Regions from separate parts of the Streptomyces sp. ME19-01-6 genome, predicted to be linked through region 1. Evidence: riboswitches for the same ligand, from Rfam matches in the RefSeq annotation. Region 1 holds a riboswitch; each other region holds the start of a gene.
The links. Region 1 has a riboswitch for cobalamin ahead of PV419_RS31950 (ABC transporter substrate-binding protein). Riboswitches for the same ligand answer to the same signal wherever they lie in the genome.
Positions count from the first base shown of each region.

Region 2: another riboswitch for cobalamin. It lies ahead of cobN (cobaltochelatase subunit CobN); the one in region 1 lies ahead of PV419_RS31950 (ABC transporter substrate-binding protein).
Region 3: another riboswitch for cobalamin. It lies ahead of PV419_RS08245 (ribonucleoside-diphosphate reductase subunit alpha); the one in region 1 lies ahead of PV419_RS31950 (ABC transporter substrate-binding protein).
Region 4: another riboswitch for cobalamin. It lies ahead of PV419_RS40095 (cobalamin biosynthesis protein); the one in region 1 lies ahead of PV419_RS31950 (ABC transporter substrate-binding protein).

Region 1 is NZ_JARAXF010000018.1:11,251-14,658, reverse strand. It holds gene PV419_RS31965 (CbtB domain-containing protein) at 1-163, shown strand, start outside; gene PV419_RS31960 (CbtA family protein) at 186-944, shown strand; gene PV419_RS31955 (histidine phosphatase family protein) at 1,005-1,601, opposite strand; cobalamin riboswitch at 1,689-1,903, shown strand; gene PV419_RS31950 (ABC transporter substrate-binding protein) at 1,957-3,006, shown strand; gene PV419_RS31945 (FecCD family ABC transporter permease) at 3,003-3,408, shown strand, end outside.
Region 2 is NZ_JARAXF010000007.1:252,647-256,054, forward strand. It holds gene cobN (cobaltochelatase subunit CobN) at 1-769, opposite strand, end outside; cobalamin riboswitch at 800-961, opposite strand; gene PV419_RS19455 (nitrite reductase) at 1,013-2,644, shown strand; gene PV419_RS19460 (precorrin-8X methylmutase) at 2,641-3,291, shown strand; gene PV419_RS19465 (precorrin-2 C(20)-methyltransferase) at 3,288-3,408, shown strand, end outside.
Region 3 is NZ_JARAXF010000003.1:357,377-360,784, reverse strand. It holds gene PV419_RS08245 (ribonucleoside-diphosphate reductase subunit alpha) at 1-1,783, opposite strand, end outside; cobalamin riboswitch at 1,906-2,036, opposite strand; gene PV419_RS08240 (FGGY-family carbohydrate kinase) at 2,251-3,408, opposite strand, start outside.
Region 4 is NZ_JARAXF010000028.1:79,850-83,257, reverse strand. It holds gene PV419_RS40100 (cobyric acid synthase) at 1-1,075, opposite strand, end outside; partial or broken gene PV419_RS40095 (cobalamin biosynthesis protein) at 1,348-2,379, opposite strand; cobalamin riboswitch at 2,517-2,653, opposite strand; gene PV419_RS40090 (hypothetical protein) at 2,820-3,077, opposite strand; gene PV419_RS40085 (inorganic phosphate transporter) at 3,090-3,408, opposite strand, start outside.

The DNA of each region.
Region 1 (3,408 bases):
GATCGGCGCGATCGTCCCCTGGGCGGTCTTCTTCGGCATCCTGATGCTGGTCCTGCTGTACTTCGTCGGCGCCGAGCAGGGCGCCACCTCCGTCGTCTCCGGCGAGGACGTCCACGAGTGGGTGCACGACGCCCGCCACCTCCTCGGCTTCCCCTGCCACTGAGGCAAGGGACACCGACACCCTCATGAACTCCGCAACGGTGAGAAACCTGCTCGTCCGTGGCATGCTCGCCGGCCTCGGTGCCGGCGTGCTCACCCTGATCGTCGCCTACTTCCTCGGTGAGCCGAACGTCGACAAGGCGATCGGCTTCGAGGAATCCCACGCCCCAGCACACGGGCACGAGGTCGAACTCGTCTCCCGCTCCCTGCAGTCCACCGCCGGCCTGGCCACCGGGATCCTGATCTACGGGGTCGCCTTCGGCGGCATCGCCGCCCTCGCCTACTGCTTCGCCCTCGGCCGCGTCGGCCGCTTCAGCCCCCGGGCGACCGCGCTGCTGCTGTCCGGCTGCGCCCTGCTCGCGGTCTACGTCGTGCCGTTCCTGAAGTACCCGGCCAACCCGCCCGCCGTCGGCGACCCCGGCACCATCGGCAAGCGGACCACCCTGTACTTCCTGATGATGGCGCTCAGCGTGCTCCTCGCGGTGGCCGCGACCATCCTCGGCAAGCGGCTCGCCCCGAAACTGGGCACCTGGTACGCCACCGTCACCGCGGTGTCCGCCTTCGCCCTGGTGACCGGGGTGGCGTACGCGTTCCTGCCCGTCGTCAACGAGGTGCCCGCCGATTTCCCGGCCACCGTGCTGTGGCGGTTCCGCCTCTCCGCGCTGGCCATGCAGGTCACCCTGTGGGGAGGCTTCGGACTCGTCTTCGGCGAGCTCGCCGAACGCCTGCTGAATCCCAAGCCCGCCGCAGCGGCCCCGGCCTCGGCGGTGGCCGCCCCCAGCTGACGGTGGCTCGACCACGCGAGAGGGCCCCGGACCCTCCGGGCGCCCTCTCGCGTTCTCCTCTCAGCGTCCGTTGCCGCCCGACCGCGGATGCAGCGGCTGTCCCAGCGTGAGGTTCCAGCGCCCGGGCCGTCCGCTGATCCCGGTCGCCGTCAGCGGCGGAACGTCGGCCCGCCAGAAGGCCGCCGCGGGCGCGCCCAGCACATGCACCACCACGGCCCGCACCACTTCCGGCTCCACCACGGCGAGTGTGCGGCCGTCCGTCCGCGACGCGGCCTCCAGCCACCGCCCGACCCGCAGGCACATGTCCCGCACCGACTCCCCGCCGTGGGGCGCGGCCGCCGGGTCGGCCAGCCACCGGCCCACCGCCTCCGGCTCGACGGCACCGACCTCGTCGAGAGTGCGTCCCTGCCAGCGGCCCGCGTCCAGGCCGGCCAGCTCCGTACGAGGCTCGGCCCCGCCGAGTCCCAGAGCCGCGGCGGTCTCCTGGCAGCGCAGGCTGGGGGAGGTGACGACGCGAGCGGCCGAAGGCAGCGTCCCGGCCGCGGCGCGGGCCCGTGCCGCGCCGCTGTCGTCGAGAGGGGTCGTGCCGTCGTCGAACCGGGCCCGGCGCAGCGATGGGTTCATCGCGGGCGAGATGAAAGTGACGCGGCTGGTCACGCGGTCGCTCCTCTGCCTGTGTGATGGGACGCGGTCAGCTCACCGCGGACCGTGCGGGCGGCGACGGCCGGATGCTCCAGGGAACCTTGATAGCCTCTGGGGGCCAGTCGAGCCACATCCGAGGCCAGGGAATCCGGTGCGAATCCGGAACTGACGCGCAGCGGTGAGGGGGACGGGCGGGGCACACCATGCCACTGGGAGGGGAACGGGCCGGCCGAAGGGCGGGCGCGGGACCGCACCGGGAAGGCGCCCCGTCCGGACGAACCCGAGTCCGAAGACCTGCTGGCACCTCCGCGCCCCCGCGGGGAGGACGTCCGTAGGCCAGGCTCCGCGTACGAGCCCCGACCACCGAGGCATGCCCGTGCTCCGTACCGCTCTCCGCCCCGCGGCTCTTCTGCTCGCCCCCGCCTTGCTGCTCACCGCGTGCGCCGGCTCGAGAAGCGGCGCCGAGGACGACGTGGGGAAGTCCGCCGGTTCGGGCTACCCGCTCACCCTCGACGACTGCGGCCACAAGGTCACCCTGAAGTCGGCCCCGAAGCGGGCCGTCTCCCTCAACCAGGGCACCACGGAGATCCTGCTCTCCCTCGGCCTCGCCGACCGCATGGCCGGTACGGCGACATGGACGGACCCGGTGCTGAAGGGCCTGGAGAAGGCGAACGCGTCCGTGCCGCGGCTGGCGGACAACGCGCCCTCCTTCGAGAAGGTGCTGGACGCCGAACCCGACTTCGTCACCGCCTCGTTCGTCTCCACCCTCGGCAAGGGTGGCGTCGCCACCCGTGAGCAGTTCGAGAAGCTGGGCGTGCCCACGTACGTCTCGCCCTCCGACTGCTCGGCGGGCAAGGACAACGACAGCGGCGGCGACGGATCGCGCTCCACACCGCTCACCCTCGACAGCGTCTACGGCGAGATACGCGACCTGGCCCGGGCGTTCGGCGTCGACGCGCGGGGCGAGAAGCTTGTCGCCGAGCTGAAGGAGCGGGTGCGCAAGGCCACTGCCGGGCTGGACGCCTCCGGCGTCTCCCTCATGTACTGGTTCGCCAACTCCCAGTCGCCCTACCTCGCCGGCTGCTGCGGCGCGCCCGGTGCCATCACCCGCGCCGTCGGCGCGAAGAACGCCTTCGCCGACACCCACGACGAGTGGCCCCAGATCAGCTGGGAGACCGTCGCCGACCGCGACCCCGACGTCATCGTCCTCGGCGACCTGACCCGGAAGCAGCAGACCGCGGAGACCGCCCAGGCCAAGATCCGCTTCCTGGAGACCAACCCGGCCACCCGCAACCTGACCGCCGTGAAGAAGAAGCGGTACGTCCTGCTCAGCGGGCAGGCGATGAACCCGTCCATCCGCACGGTCGAAGGGATCGAGAAGGTCGCCGCGGGGCTGCGCGACGTCGGGCTCGCCCCATGAGCGTCCGCACGCTGCTGCTGACCGGCGGCGGGCTGGCCGCGCTGCTCATGTCGGTCGCCGTCGCCGTGACGATCGGACCGGCCGACATCTCCACCGGCGATGTGTGGGCCTGTGTCGCCGCCCATCTCGGCCTGGGCGAGAGCGGGCTGGCGCCCTTGCGGGACGGCATCGTGTGGAGCCTGCGGATGCCGCGCACCCTGCTGGCCGCCGTGTGCGGGGCCGGGCTCGCCGTGTGCGGAGCGGTGATGCAGTCGCTGCTGCGGAATCCGCTGGCCGATCCGTTCGTGCTCGGAGTCTCCTCCGGCGCGTCCACGGGTGCCGTCGCCGTGGTCGTGCTCGGGGTGGGCGGAGGAGTGGTGTCCCTGTCCGCGGGCGCCTTCCTCGGCGCGCTGCTCTCCTTCA
Region 2 (3,408 bases), on a different contig from region 1:
CGCGCGAGCCGGTCAGGCACAGCGCCTGCAGCACCGGGACGTCCAGCGCAGCCAGCGCGCCCGCGTCCCACGCCTCGTCGTCCCCGCCGGCCGAGGCCTCGGCGGGCCGGGTGCCGCCCGCGGCCAGCACGGTGGTGACCACCGCGTCGGCCTCGGCGAGGGCCTCCAGCAGCTCGGCCTCGGGCGCGCGCAGCGAGGCGACGTACAGCGGCAGCGGACGGCCTCCGGCGTCCTCGACGGCCCGGCAGAGCGCCTCGACGAAGGCGGTGTTGCCGCTCATATGGTGCGCGCGGTAGTAGAGCACGGCGATCCGCGGGCCGGTGACGTCCTCGCGCGCGGCGCGCTCCAGCGCGCCCCACGAGGGCGCGGGAGCGGGCGGCTCGAAGCCGTGTCCGGTCAGCAGGACGGTGTCGGACAGGAAGCGGGCCAGTTGGCCGAGGTTGCCGGGCCCGCCGTGCGCGAGGTAGGCGTGAGCCTCGGCGGCGATCCCGACCGGGACCGTGGAGGCCTCCATGAGCTGGGCGTCCGGGGCCTGTTCGCCGGTCAGCACGACGACCGGGCGGTCCTGGGCGAGCAGCGTGTCGAGCCCTTCCTGCCAGGCGCGCACCCCGCCGAGCAGCCGTACGACGACGAGTTCGACGCCGTCGAGGAGCGCGGGGAGGTCGTCCAGCGGGAGCCGGGCCGGGTTGGCGAGCCGGTAGGGCACCGGGGTCTGTGCCGCGCGGGCACTGAGCAAATCGGTGTCGGACGTCGACAGCAGCAGGATCATGCGACGGCAGGCCTTCCTCGGGGTCCGCGCCCCGGGCGGGTTGAAGACGGCGGGAGTTCCTGGCTCGCGCGGCCGCCGCATAACCGGCTGCCGCGCTCACAGTGGCGGGACCGCGCCGGATTTCCACCGGCTTCCTACCCTTTTTGCCGTCTTGTGTGGTGGCGGGCCGGGACCGACCCGCCGGTGAGCATAGTAGGCGTTCCTGACCTGCCGCGGGGCGGTGAGCCGGAGGCAATCGTCGGTATGCTCGCCGCCATGTCCCTCCCCCCGACAACCGCCCCACCAGGGGATGAAACCCCCGTGCGCGGGCGCGCCGACGCCTGCCCGGGCGCGCTGCGCCTGCACCCGGCGGACGACGGCGCACTGGCCCGGGTGCGGCTGCCGGCCGGGCTTCTGACGGCATGTCAGGCGCTGGTGCTGGCGCTCGCTGCCGAGGAGTTGGGGGACGGCCGACTGGACCTCACCTCCCGGGGCAATCTGCAGCTGCGCGGCCTCGCCCCGGGGTGCGGGGCCGGGCTCGCGGCCCGGCTGCGGACGGCCGGGCTCCTCCCGTCGGACCGGCACGACCGGGTGCGTAACATCGTGGCGTCCCCGCTGTCCGGACTGGACGGGGCGGGGCACACGGATGTCTCGGCGTGGGCGCGGGAACTGGACGCCCTGCTGTGCGACGACGGACCCGCGTCTTCCGGATTCGCCGAACTCGCAAGTCTCTCGGGCCGGTTCCTGTTCGCACTCGACGACGGGCGGGGCGATGTGGCGGCGCTGGGCGCGGATGTGACATTGATCGCAGAGCCGGACGGCGGGGCGCTGCTGCGGCTCGGCTCCGTCGGCGGTCACGGACTGGGGTACCCGGCGTCCACCGCGCCGGACGCCGGGGGCTCCTCCGAGGCGACGGGCCGTCCTGACGCATCGGGCGTCGCGGCGCGCCGGAACGGGCGGGCGGTGGGCGACGACACGCCGGGCCGGGCTCGGCCGCTGGATCCTGGGCCCGGTGGCGACTCCGCGGTCGCCGGGCTCCGGATGCGCGCCGCGGACGCGCCGCGCGCGGCGGCGCTGGCCGCAGTGGCATTTCTCGACGCCGTGCGCGCGAGTGGTACCCGCGCCTGGCGCGTTCGCGAGCTGTCGGCGCGACACGCCGTGACGGACGGCCGGTTGGCCGGGCGACTCGCCGAGGCGGGGATCCAGGCCACTCCGCTCGGCCCTGAGTCCCTCCGCGCCGAGGGACAGACATCGCCGGTGGACGCGGCACCCGCGCGCGAGGAAGCAGCGCAGGCCCTCGTGGACCATGCCGTCTCCGGCGCGCCCGCGGTCGGGCTCGTCGCCGGGCCAGGCGGGCGGTGCGTGGTGTCCGTCGCCGTTCCGCTGGGGCGGCTCGCCGCCGCGCGGTGGCGGCTGCTCGCCGAACTCGCCGCCCGGGGCGGCTCGGGCGAGCTGCGTGTGACGCCCTGGCGCGGCGTGGTGCTGCCCGGCTTCTCCCAGGACGGCGCCCGGGCCGCGCTGCGGGAGCTCGCCGACGCCGGGCTGGTGACCGCGCCGCACTCCCCCTGGCTCGGGGTCGGCGCGTGCACGGGACGGCCCGGCTGCGCCAAGTCCCTGGCCGATGTGCGGGCCGACGCGGCGCGCGCGGTGGCGGGCGAGGCGTCCGGCGGCGGCCGCCCGGGCCGACCGCCGACCGCCCTGCCCGTGTACTTCTCCGGCTGCGAGCGGCGCTGCGGCCACCCCGGCGGCCGGTGGGTCGACGTGCTGGCGACGGGCGACGGCTACCAGGTCACCGTACGAGGTGCCACAGGGTCCGAGCGGGGCGTGGACGGGACAGTGAACGTAACAGCAGAGCAATTGGCCGGCGCCGTGGCGGCGGCCCGTGGAACGACATGATCGAGGGCACAGTGTTCGACTACGAGAAGGACGGCGCGGCCATATACCGCGCTTCCTTTGCCACCATCCGCACCGAGGCGGACTTGAGCGGCCTGCCCGCCGACGTCAGCCGGGTCGCGGTGCGGATGATCCACGCCTGCGGCATGGTCGACCTCGTCCAGGACCTCGCGTACACCCCCCAGGTGGTCGCCCGCGCCCGCGCCGCGCTGCGCGCCGGCGCGCCCGTGCTCTGTGACGCGCACATGGTGGCCAGCGGTGTGACCCGCAAGCGGCTGCCCGCGGACAACGACGTGGTGTGCACCCTGTCCGACCCCGGGGTGCCCGAACTGGCCCGCCACATGGGCACCACGCGCAGCGCCGCCGCGCTGGAGCTGTGGCGGGACCGGCTGGAGGGCGCGGTGGTGGCCATCGGCAACGCGCCCACCGCGCTGTTCCGCCTGATGGAGATCATCGAAGAGGGTGGGGCCGGCGCGCCGCGCCCGGCGGCCGTCATCGGCGTACCGGTCGGCTTCATCGGCGCCGCCGAGTCCAAGGAGGCGCTGGCCGGGCATCCGGCCGCGCTCGACCACCTGGTGGTGCGCGGCCGGCGCGGCGGCAGCGCCATCGCCGCGGCCGCGGTCAACGCGATTGCGAGCGAGGAAGAGTGAGCGAGCAGCAGGAGCAGGCGGCCGTTCCGAAGGGCCGGCTCTACGGCGTGGGTCTTGGCCCCGGGGACCCCTCGCTGATGACCGTGCGCGCCGTGGAGGTCATCGCCGAGGCCGATG
Region 3 (3,408 bases), on a different contig from region 1:
AGGTCGCCACCGCGTCCGTGTAGTGGTCCGGGTGCAGCACCCCGCGCGCGGTGCGGGTGGCGGACCAGGCCGGGTGCGGGCCGTGGCGCTCGGCGAGCGCGCAGGACGCCTCGTACGCCGCGAGCATGATGCGTTCGGAGATCTGGGTGGAGAGCTTCTGCGCCTCGGGCGAGTCGAAGGGGAGCCGCAGCCGGAAGAAGACGTCCTGCAGGCCCATCAGGCCCAGACCCACCGGCCGCCAGCGGGAGTTGGACGCCCCGGCCTCCTGGGTAGGGTAGAAGTTGATGTCCACCACACGGTCGAGGAAGGTGACGGCGGTACGGACGGTCGCGTCCAGCCGCTCCCAGTCCATTACTTCCCGCCCGTCGCCGACGTCTTTGCCCAGGTGCGCGGCCAGGTTGACCGACCCCAGGTTGCACACGGCCGTCTCGCCGTCGTCCGTGACCTCCAGGATCTCGGTGCAGAGGTTGGAGGAGTGGACGACCCGGCCGGGCTCGGCGGTCTGGTTGGCGGTGCGGTTGGCGGCGTCCTTGAAGGTCATCCAGCCGTTGCCGGTCTGCGCGAGGGTGCGCATCATCCGGGCGTACAGCTGGCGCGCCGGGACGGTCTTGACGGCCAGTCCCTCCGCCTCGGCCTTCTTGTAGGCGGCGTCGAACTCCTCGCCCCACAGGTCGACCAGCGCGGGCGCGTCGACCGGCGAGAACAGCGACCAGTCGGCGTCGGCCTCGACCCGGCGCATGAACTCGTCCGGGATCCAGTGCGCGATGTTGAGGTTGTGGGTGCGGCGGGCCTCTTCGCCCGTGTTGTCCCGCAGCTCCAGGAACTCCTCGATGTCCGCGTGCCAGGTCTCCAGGTACACACAGGCCGCGCCCTTGCGCCGGCCACCCTGGTTGACGGCGGCGACCGAGGCGTCGAGGGTGCGCAGGAACGGCACGATGCCGTTGGAGTGCCCGTTGGTGCCGCGGATCAGCGAACCGCGGGCGCGGATGCGCGAGTAGGAGAGCCCGATGCCGCCCGCGTGCTTGGAGAGCCGCGCGACCTGGTGGTAGCGGTTGTAGATCGAGTCCAGCTCGTCCAGCGGCGAGTCCAGCAGATAGCAGGACGACATCTGCGGGTGCCGGGTGCCGGAGTTGAACAGGGTGGGGGAGCTGGGCAGGTAGGACAGCGTGCTGGTGAGCCGGTAGAGCTCGGCGACATCGTCCAGCGCCTGCCGTGAGTGGTCCTCGGCCAGCCCGCAGGCCACCCGCAGCAGGAAGTGCTGCGGCGTTTCGATCACCTGGCGGGTGATCGGGTGGCGGAGCAGATAGCGGCTGTGCAGCGTGCGCAGCCCGAAGTAGCCGAAGCGGCCGTCGGCGCCGTCGGCCAGCGCCCGCTCGACCAGCGCGTCCAGGCGGGCGGCGTGGGCGGTCACGAACTCGGCCGTGCCGTCCGCGATCAGGCCCTCGCGGTGTCCCACGGCCACCGAGGCCGAGAAGGAGACCGCGCCCTGCCCGGCCGCCTCCTCCGCGATGGCGAGGGTCAGCAGCCGAGCGGCGAGCTTCGAGTACTCCGGCTCCTCGGCGATCAGCCCGGCCGCCGCCTCGGTCGCGAGGGTGCGCAACTCCGCCTCGTCCGAGCCGGGATGGCGGCCGCGCAGGGCGGCGGCCGCGACCTTGCCGGGGTCGGTGGCGGGCAGGTCGGCGGTGAGCTCCGTCAGGGTCCGCAGAAGGACGGTCCCGGGCGCGTCGTTCGCTGCCTGAGTAGCCGCTGCCTCTGAAACCGGATCGGCTGGCGCGATGGTCACGAAAGTGCTCTCCCTCGCTCGGCTTGGGGCCTCACGGTGGTGCGCGATGGGCGCGTACGGGCATGCCGAAACCGCGAACGGCATACCGCGCAGCGTCCACCGGCCCAACCCGCGGGGCCCGGACGTATGAGACGGCTGTCGGCAGGTCCTCGGACTCGCGGGTACGCAAAAGCGCACGCGTACACCGTTGCGGGACAGTTCCGGATTCCCACCGGATTCCCCTGCGGCGACAGCGAGCATGAGCATACATCTTGTGGTGGCGAGCGCACGCGCCCCCACATGTTGTGTCGCGAGGTGGAGTGTTTCGTACGAATGTGCTATTCAGTGCCGGACTTGACGCGGTCTTGGCGCGCACTTGGCACTGACCTGACGCGGGCCTTGGACAGGCCTGGCACGGGTCCGGTGCGGGCGGCCGGGCGCGCGCCAGGCGCGGGTCCGGCGCGGTGCCGGGCTGCCGTGGGCCGCCGTTAAACGGGCGCCGTTGCCCGCCACTCCGCGAGGGTACGGGCCAGCCTGGCCCGGTAGTCCGCGTAGCCGCGCTCGTATGCCTCGGCGCGGTCCGCGTCCGGTACGACAGTACGCGAATCGGCTCGCCATTGTGTCGCGTCCACCGGGTCGCCCAGCGCCCGCCAGGCGACCGCGACCGCGCCGCGCGCCCCCACCTCGGGCTCGTCGGGGATGCGCACCGGTCGCCCGAGGGCGTCCGCGAACAGCTGGGCCCAGGCGGCGGACCGGGTGCCGCCCCCGCACGCCGCGAGGCTCGCGGTCAGCCCCGCGGCCTCCAGGCAGTGGCGGGCGGCGTACGCCACGGCCTCACAGACGGCCCGTACGGCGTCCGCGCGGGTCGCCGCCAGGGTCAGCCCGTCCAGCCGGCCCCGCGCGGCGGGCTCCACGAACGGGGCCCGCTCGCCCGCGTCGGACAGGAAGGGCAGCGCGGTCACCCCGCGCGCCCCCGGCGGGCTTTGGGCGAGCAGCGCGTCCAGGTCGGCGGTGGTGGCCCCGGCGAACTCCAGGACCCACTCCAGGGCCGCCGTGCCCACCATGGCGGGCATGCCGCGCAGCCAGCGGTCCCGGTCGGGCACGCACAGCCACATGCCCGCCGGGTCGGCCGCCGGGTCGATCCGCGCGCTGTCGGTGAGGACCTGGCTGGCCAGCGTGGTGCCGACGATCAGCAGGCCGTCGCCGACCTCCTCGACCCCGCTGCCGATCGCGCAGGCCGGAAGGTCGTACGGGCCCGCCGTGACGGGCAGTCCGACCGCCAGCCCGAGCAGCTCGGCGCCCGCTTTGTCCAGCCGCCGTACGGTGTCGGGCGCGGCGGGCGACGGCAACAGCCGGGCGTATTCGGCGATTCCACATGCTTCCAGGGCCTCTGGGACATACGCGCGCGTGGTCACGTCCAGGAAGGGCATGGACGCGTCCGAGGCGTCCACGCCGATGACGCCGGTGAGCCGCTGCGCCACCGCGTCCACGCAGTAGCCCGCGACCTCCGCGCGCGCCAGCGCCTCCGGCTCGTGGTCGGCCAGCCAGCGCAGCAGCGGCGCATGGCAGCCGGGGAACACCCCGGAGCCGGTGAGCCGGTAGAGCTCGCGGATGGTGCCGTCCTCGCCCCAGCGGGTCACGGTGTC
Region 4 (3,408 bases), on a different contig from region 1:
GCATCTGGAAGCCGCCGCAGATGCCCAGCACCGGCCGGCCCTCCGCCGCCCGCCGCGCGATCGCCGCGGCCAGCCCGCGCGTCCGCAGCCACTCCAGCGCCCGTACGGTGCCGCGGGTGCCCGGCAGCACTACCAGATCGGCGTCGGCCAGCTCTTCCGGCCGGTCCACGAACCGCACGACCACGCCCGGCTCGGCGGCCAGCGCGTCCACGTCCGTGAAGTTCGACATGAGCGGCACGGCGGCGACCGCGACCCGCAGGATGTCCGCGCCGTGCGGCGGCGTGACGACGCTCTCGCGCACCGCCCCGCGCAGCGACACCCGCAGCCCGTCCTCCTCGTCGATGCCGAGCCCGTGCGCGTACGGCAGCACGCCCATGGTCGGGCGGCCCGTCAGGCCGTGCAGCATCTGCAGGCCCGGCTCCAGCAGAGTCACATCGCCGCGGAACTTGTTGACCAGATAGCCCGCGACAAGCCGCTGGTCGGGCTCCGAGAGCAGCGCGGTCGTGCCGAAGAACGACGCGAAGACGCCGCCGCGGTCGATGTCCCCGACCACGACGACCGGCAGCCGGGCGGCCCGGGCGAGACCCAGGTTGACGATGTCGGTGCGGCGCAGATTGATCTCGGCGGGGCTGCCCGCGCCCTCGCAGATCACCGCGTCGTACGTGCGCCGAAGCTCGGCCAGGCACTCCGTGACGGTCCCGAGCAGCGCGTCCTGCCGCCCATCGTGGTAGCCACGCGCGCTCAGCTCGCCCACCGGCTTGCCCAGCAGCACCACTTGGCTGCTGCGGTCGCTGCCCGGCTTGAGCAGGACGGGGTTCATCAGCGCGCTCGGCTCGACGCGCGCGGCGGCGGCCTGCATGGCCTGGGCGCGGCCGATCTCCGCCCCGTCGCGGGTGACGAAGGAGTTGAGCGACATGTTCTGCGCCTTGAAGGGCGCGACGCTGACGCCCTTGCGGCTGAGCCAGCGGCAGATCCCGGCCGTGACGACGCTCTTGCCCGCGTCCGAGGTCGTACCCGCGACGAGCAGCCCGCCGCCCGGCACACGCTTGGCGCCTCCGCCGTGTATTCCGCTCATCCGTAGTCCCTCCCAGCGGCCGCGGGCCGCGCCGTCGCCGGGCCGCCCGGCCGACCCGCGCCGAGTGTCTCGTATGAGCGTGTCTTGGCGCGCTGCGCGGGCTGGACTGAGGAGCCGCGCAGCGACGGAGGAGCGAGCAGTGACGAGGGAAGCCCGTGCGTTGGAGCGCGGCGGGACTGAGCGGGAGGGAGGGGCATGGACCGTGCCCAACGGGCGAGCGCGCCATGTGGGGCGCGCTGGGCGCGTACGGGCGCCTCGCCGGGCCGCGTGGCCGTACGGGCCGGCCGCAGCGCCCCCGCGGCCAGCCGGGCCGTGACGGATACGCCGAGCGCCAGGGCGCCGACGCGCCGCGACAGCCGTACCGCGCGCTCGATGTCGGCCGCCTCGACCGGCCGCCCGCCGGGGTTGAGCACCGGCCGGTGCTCGACGCGGCCCCCGTACGCGAGGGTGCCGCCCAGCCGAACGCCGAGCGCGCCCGCGAACGCGGCCTCCACGGGGCCCGCGTTGGGGCTCGGATGGCGGTGGCCGTCGCGCCGCCAGGCGCGCCGCGCGCCGCGCGGATCGGGCCCGGCCAGGACGGTCAGCGCCGCGGTGAGCCGTGCGCCGGGCCAGCCGGCCAGGTCGTCCAGCCGGGCCGAGGCCCACCCGAACCGCCGGTAGCGCGGCGACTTGTGGCCCACCATCGCGTCCAGGGTGTTGACGGCCCGGAAGCCGACCAGGCCCGGCACCCCGCCGACGGCCCCCCACACCAGTGCGCCCACGACGGCGTCGGAGGTGTTCTCGGCGACCGACTCGACGACCGCGCGCGCGATCTGCGCCTCGTCCAGCGCCTGCGGGTCGCGTCCGCACAGGTGCGGCAGCCGCCGCCTGGCGGCGTCGAGGTCCCCGGCGGCCAGCGCGCCGCCGATGGCCCGCGCCTCCCGGCCCAGCGTCGTCCCGCCGAGCACGGCCCAGGTGGCGGCGGCGGTCAGCATGGTCTGCGCGGCGGGGGAGGGGTGCCTCGGTACGGGGCGTTCCAAGCGTTCCAGGGCGGGGCTTCCCGGGGCAGGGCGTCCCACCGCGGGCCCTCCCAAAGCCCGTACCGCGCGCACCGACAAGACGGCGCCCGCGGCCGCGCCACCCGCGCACAGCGCGGTGTAAAGAGCCCCGGATCCGCGGTGGTCGCGCCACAGCAGCCGCTCGACGGCCAGGGCGGCGCGCCCGAACGCGGCCACAGGGTGGCCGCGGCGCGGATCGCCCATGGCGAGGTCGCCGAGAAAGCCGAGAGCGGCGCCGCACGCGTACGAGGCGTGATCGGCACGCATCATCAGTTCGCCGTCTTGCCTCGGGGCGTCGGGAGGTGGCGGAGGGGCCGCGGGTAGGTCGGCGGCATGGCGGTGCCGGGCATGGCGGTATGTCCTCACTCAGGGTCCGCGCCCTGGCTCGACGTGACCGGCGGTGAGAGTCTCCTGGCTCCCGGATCCGCGTTTCTCCCGGTCTTCCAGCCTCCGTGTGGACGGCCGTGACTCGTACAGGCGATGGGAGAGCGCTCCCCGGTGACAGTGGCGGGACCGCGCCGGATTCTCACCGGCTTCCTCTCCTGCCGCCGTTTGGCTCCGGAAGTCCACCACGGGCCGCGAATGGCCGTCAACTCGCGAATGCCCCACCCCGCACGAGTGTGCCGAGGAGCACATGGCACGGCCGCCGGGCGGTCCGCGCTGGTCGGCGCGTTCCGGCCCGGCGGCCGTGGATGGGGCGAGCGGGGTCAGATCACGATCAGACTGATGCCGTACGCCACCGCCGCCGCGCACAGCGCGAAGCAGGCGTACGCGCCGGCGCGCGCGGGGCCGAAGGCCGCGCCCGCCGAGGCCGAGGAGGCGGAGGTGGTGTCCGGGCCCGCCTCCGCCTGTTGCGGCTTGCGGGAGGTGCCGACGATGCCGAGGGTGAAGACGCCCACGAAGCCGACGGTCACCAGGAGGCTGATGCCGAAGACCTGGCCGAGAGCCGCCCAGTCGATGCTCATCGCGTTACTTCCTTAGCTGGTGCTGCCGGCGGCCGCGGAGGCGCCTGCCGGGGTGGCGGAGGAGACGGAGGAGGAGACGGAAGCGGCAGCGGCGGGGGCCACCGGCCCGGCGGGAGGCGGGGCCACGGACTGGAGGGCGGCCGTGACGACGCCCATCGGCTCGGCCGGTGCCACCGCGGCCTCGTTGGTGTCATTGACGTTGGTGTGGTCGACGGGCTTGCGGCGCGAGGCCGCCCAGATCCCGGCGCAGGCGGCCACCGCGAGCACGGCGACCGCCGTGACGCCCCACTCGCCCTGGTCCGCCAGCAGCGCCGCGCCGCCCGCGACGAGG